2 regions of the Veillonella sp. LMAG:90 genome follow, and region 1 is predicted to be linked to the other one. Evidence: riboswitches for the same ligand, from Rfam matches in the RefSeq annotation. Region 1 holds a riboswitch; the other holds the start of a gene.
What was found. Region 1 has a riboswitch for thiamine pyrophosphate ahead of thiW (energy coupling factor transporter S component ThiW). Riboswitches for the same ligand answer to the same signal wherever they lie in the genome.
Positions count from the first base shown of each region.

Region 1 (2,468 bases):
AACCAAAGAATCAGGTTGGGAAGGTAAAATTTACGCCCAGATGCATCCTGCTTAAGGAGAAAGTATTGGGTAAAGAGAATCGCGATCATGGGCGTGAAAACCGAACCGATGAGGAACAAGAAGTTCTCATATTCTGTCATAGGTACTAAAATGGCTAATACAATGCCGAGTACCGTGAGGCTGATAGCCGTTGTTTTTTCAGACAATTTCGGAAAAATGCTGACAAAGCTGACACCGGCGGAAAACGCATCGAGATACGTTGTCGTTACGGTGGCAAAGATAATGATTAATAAAGGCCAGAGGCCGAGCCCCGTTTTTAACATAACGGCGGCAATGTCTGTTTCGCCGGCATAAATAGCGGATCCGAGACCGATAATATACATCCAAATGCTGACAATGGTATATGTTAAGGTACTCACTACCGTGGCTGCTACGGGGCGTTTGGCTGTACGTGTATAGTCAGACACGAGCGGTAACCACGATAACGGCATGGCAGCGGCCAGTTCAACGGCGGCACCGAAGGAAAGACCTTGGTCTTCCGTTAACTGTAAAGCACCGGCCACGGCTGAGGACGGATCAAAAATAATGAAACTGAGCCAAATGGTAAGGCAGAATAAGAGTGCTACGGCTACGAGGTTTAAACGGGTAAGATTACTGTAACCGAGGACGAGCCAAAGAATGATGAGAACGCCGATTACGAGGGACCAAACGGCAGTACCCCAAGGTAAAATCGCATTGGTAGCGGCGGCGCCGGTAATAATCATGACGGTAGTCCAACCGATTAATTGCAGTACGTTGGCCAAGGCAAAGCCGGACGCTCCTTGACGGCCAAAGCCGATACGAACGGTTTCCATGGCACTGCGGCGCGTGTTGGCACCGATGAGACCGGCTAAGAAAAATAGAAAACCGCCGATAATATGGCCCAGCAAAATGGCAATGACGCCTTGCTCAAAGCCGAGTGGTGCGAATAACGTGCCTGTAAAAATTTCGGCAATGGATAAGGCGGCGCCAAACCATAAAAGACCGTGAGATAATAATTTCGTTTCAGAAGTAGCTGTACTCATAGAATACCCTTTCTCCGGCATCAAGGGACCATAGGCGGCCAACCGACAATCGGCGCTTTCAGCTATGCTGAGGCGTCAACAAGGGCTTAGGCACGGTCTATAGATTAGGCCTACTGATGCTGTTTTAATTGCGCTAAGGCTCCGGTGCTGCGTAATGTATAGAGCAAAATCCCTGCCAATAGGGAGCCACCTATGGTAGAAATCAAAAAAGGAACCACATAGGTATAAAACGCAATTTGACCGGCCGATTTACCCAAAACGATAATGGCCAGCGGGTAGGCAGAAAGACCGCCAAGAATGCCGGTACCAAATACTTCGGCTAAGAGCGTTAAGAATAGATTGCCGGTACGATTATAGACAATGCCGGCCAAGAGGGCACCCCACATACTGCCCGGAAAGGCGAGTACACTGCCAAGGCCCGTAACGAGACGCAAAGTGCTGGCGCAAAAAGCTACGCCCACCCCGTAATAGCGACCCAATAATACGGCGCAAAGAATGTTAATCATATGTTGTACGGGGGCACATTTACTGATGCCAACGGGAAAGGAAAAGGTGCTGCCTACTACGGCTACGGCCACTAAAATACCGGCCATGGTTACTTTTTTTACATTACTGGTAGATTCGTTCATTACAAACTCCTGTAGCGGTCGAGACTTACTGGTCTCCTCTCACGCCGGAACACGGCTTCCCTTCGCTGTAATGACAGCTGTCGGGCGCTCCCCCGCCAGCCGGTCTGTTTTGACAGACAGCATAAAAAAACAGAGGCACCAATACGGTGCCTCCGTGAGAAAGTCGCTATAACATCTTCCTACGACGGCATTATCCGTACAGGTATAAGGGTCGAAGTTTGATGACTTCCTCTCAGCCTACGTTCATAAGCTCCCCTGAATTTTCTAACGTGATTATAGCACAGGCGGCGCATGCTTGCAATGTTTTATTGTCAGACCGTTTGAAAATAGGGTGAGAATGTTTTATAATAAAGCGGATATATTACACCTGAAAAAGGAGGGGGAGATACTATGAATATCGATGTTTTACCGATTGGGGCGGACGATGTGAAAACATTGCGCGACTTATCGATGAGAACATTTTCAGAAACATTTAGGGATGAGTACACTGACGAAGAGTTCGACACCTATTTTAATACCTCGTTGGCGGAAGCAACGTTACAAGCGGAGCTAACTGATTCCGAATCACAACACTTTTTTGCCGTAGTAGACGGCCAGCCGGTCGGTTTTTTGAAAGTTAATGTAGGCCGTGCGCAAACTGAGCAGGAATTGCCACATGGTTTTGAAGTACAGCGTATTTACGTATTGGCTGATTACCAAGGACTCGGCCTTGGTAAACTTCTCTTTGAAAAGGCTCTGCAATTAGCGACCCAAACAGACTGTGATTATGTTTGGC
Region 1 covers NZ_NAND01000001.1:165,172-167,639, reverse strand. The annotation lists gene cytX (putative hydroxymethylpyrimidine transporter CytX) at 1-1,064, opposite strand, end outside; gene thiW (energy coupling factor transporter S component ThiW) at 1,175-1,693, opposite strand; TPP riboswitch at 1,853-1,960, opposite strand; gene CCC71_RS00745 (GNAT family N-acetyltransferase) at 2,084-2,468, shown strand, end outside.

Region 2 (2,468 bases), 450 kb from region 1:
AGCAGGCGCTGAAAATACGTTGACCATGGGCAAAGATGAATCGGTTATGCTCTTCACATTGATTGGCGATATTGAAGTAGACGGCCAACATATTGAAGAAAAAACGGCCGTTAAATTGACTGAAGGTGACAGCGTTACCATTAAAAACGGCGATAAACCGTCACAAGTATTGTACATCGCATCTAAGGCTTTGAATGAACCGGTAGCCTGGGCGGGCCCGATTGTAATGAACACGGAAGATGAAGTTAGACAAGCCTTTGTTGATCTTAGAAATAATACCTTTGTTAAAACAGAATTAGACTATTAAGCGTTAAGGATGAATTACTGAACAAATTCTAATAATTGTCTAGTTATTAGTATGAATTACTGCGTAATTCGCCGGTTTTACAGTATAATAAATAGTAGAGAGTAGTTAAATTTTAACATCCTAAGTGGGAGTTTGGCCGTGTGACAGAATTAGAGGAGGATTGTATGGCTGAAAAAACATATGAAACTGAAAGTTTAGTGATTCATTGGAAGCCTGACTTGTGTCAGCATGCAGCTAAATGTGTAAAAGGGGCACCCGATGTTTTTGATGTGAGTCGCAAACCGTGGATTATGCCGGAAAACGGCACGACCGAAGAGATTAAAGCGGTTATTGATCAGTGTCCGTCCGGTGCACTGACGTATACGGAAAAATAAGGAGCGGTTTAATCAAATTAGCCTTAAAGCTCAGTTGTATTAACCGATTAAAAGCAAGTTAAAATAAGGAGGTTTCAAATGATTAAAATCGTACATGAAGCGGATAAAAACAGAGCCGCTGCCTATGATGGCGACAAAAATATCGGTGAAAGCACCTATTCGCCATCCGATAAATTCTGGATTATCGACCACACTTTGGTTGATGAAAACTACGGCGGTCAAGGCATTGCCGGCCAATTAGTGGCTGAAATTGTAAAACAGGCACGCGAACGGGGCTTGAAAATTATGCCGTTATGCCCGTTTGCCAAAAAGGAATTCGACCGTCGTCCCGAGTACGCCGATATCCGCATGTAATGGCATTGGCATGTAAATCGGAGTGATTAATACATAAAATTGAAGTCGTCTTAGTCGATTACCAATTTTCATAAATGGTTGTTTTTCACAAAGACCTGTACTATAATGTAGGAAATACACAAAAAAGCTAGGGGAGCCTTATGGATGAGAAAAGTGCGTGAACACTTGACCCTTGACCTGATTCGGATAATGCCGACGTAGGAAAGCTGTACAGGACTTTTAAAGCTCATCCGCGTGGATGAGCTTTTTATTTTGGCTTTTTTGCGTATAACCTATTTAGGGAGATCATGTAACGTGACGATTTTCACGGATTCGCGCTTAGGTATAGCGCAGAGGAGGCTAAAATGAATAGTTCGAAATTTACAGTAAACATGCAGGATGTACGCTTGGCAAAAAGTGACGAATACACGACGCAGATGGATGCGGCACGTCGCGGCTTGGTGACACCGCAGCTTAAAACGGTAGCCGAAAAAGAACAGATGCGTTTGGAAGATTTGATGGCCCTCGTGGCATCCGGTCAGGTAGCGATTCCGGCCAATAAAATGCACATTAGTTTATCGCCGGAAGGGGTAGGCAAACGCTGCCGCACTAAAATCAACGTAAACCTTGGTGTTTCGCCGGAACACAATAATTTGGACGAAGAATTGGAAAAAGTGCGCAACGCCATTGCCATGAAGGCAGAAGCTATCATGGACTTGTCGAACTTTGGTAAAACTCAAGAATTCCGTCGCAAGCTTATCGATATGTCCACCGCCATGATTGGCACCGTGCCAATGTATGATGCGGTAGGCATGCTCGACAAAGACCTCAAAGACATCACCGTAGATGAGTTTTTCTCCGTTGTGGAACAGCACGCAAAAGACGGCGTGGACTTCATGACGATTCACTGCGGTATGAATCAGAAGACGGCGCAACGTATCAAAGACAATCCCCGTTTGACCAACATCGTATCCCGTGGCGGCTCCTTACTCTTTGCTTGGATGGAAATGAACAATCAGGAAAATCCGTTTTACGAATACTATGACCGCTTGCTCGAAATTTGTGAAAAATACGACGTAACCTTGAGCCTTGGTGATGCATGTCGTCCGGGCTGCACCCATGATGCGACCGACGCGGCTCAGATTGAAGAACTCATTACTTTGGGCGAGCTTACTAAACGCGCGTGGGCACACAATGTGCAGGTTATGATTGAAGGCCCGGGTCATATGGTGCTCAATGAAATTGCGGCTAATATGACGCTCGAAAAACGTCTTTGCCATAATGCTCCATTCTATGTGCTGGGACCGTTGGTTACAGATATTGCGCCGGGCTATGACCATATTACGAGTGCTATCGGCGGGGCTATTGCCGGTTCGTGCGGTGCCGACTTCCTTTGCTATGTAACGCCGGCTGAACATTTGCGTTTGCCAACCGTTGAAGATGTGAAAGAAGGC
Region 2 covers NZ_NAND01000001.1:615,261-617,728, forward strand. The annotation lists gene CCC71_RS02675 (pirin family protein) at 1-307, shown strand, start outside; gene CCC71_RS02680 ((4Fe-4S)-binding protein) at 472-681, shown strand; gene CCC71_RS02685 (GNAT family N-acetyltransferase) at 760-1,035, shown strand; TPP riboswitch at 1,155-1,256, shown strand; gene thiC (phosphomethylpyrimidine synthase ThiC) at 1,380-2,468, shown strand, end outside.
Region 2: another riboswitch for thiamine pyrophosphate. It lies ahead of thiC (phosphomethylpyrimidine synthase ThiC); the one in region 1 lies ahead of thiW (energy coupling factor transporter S component ThiW).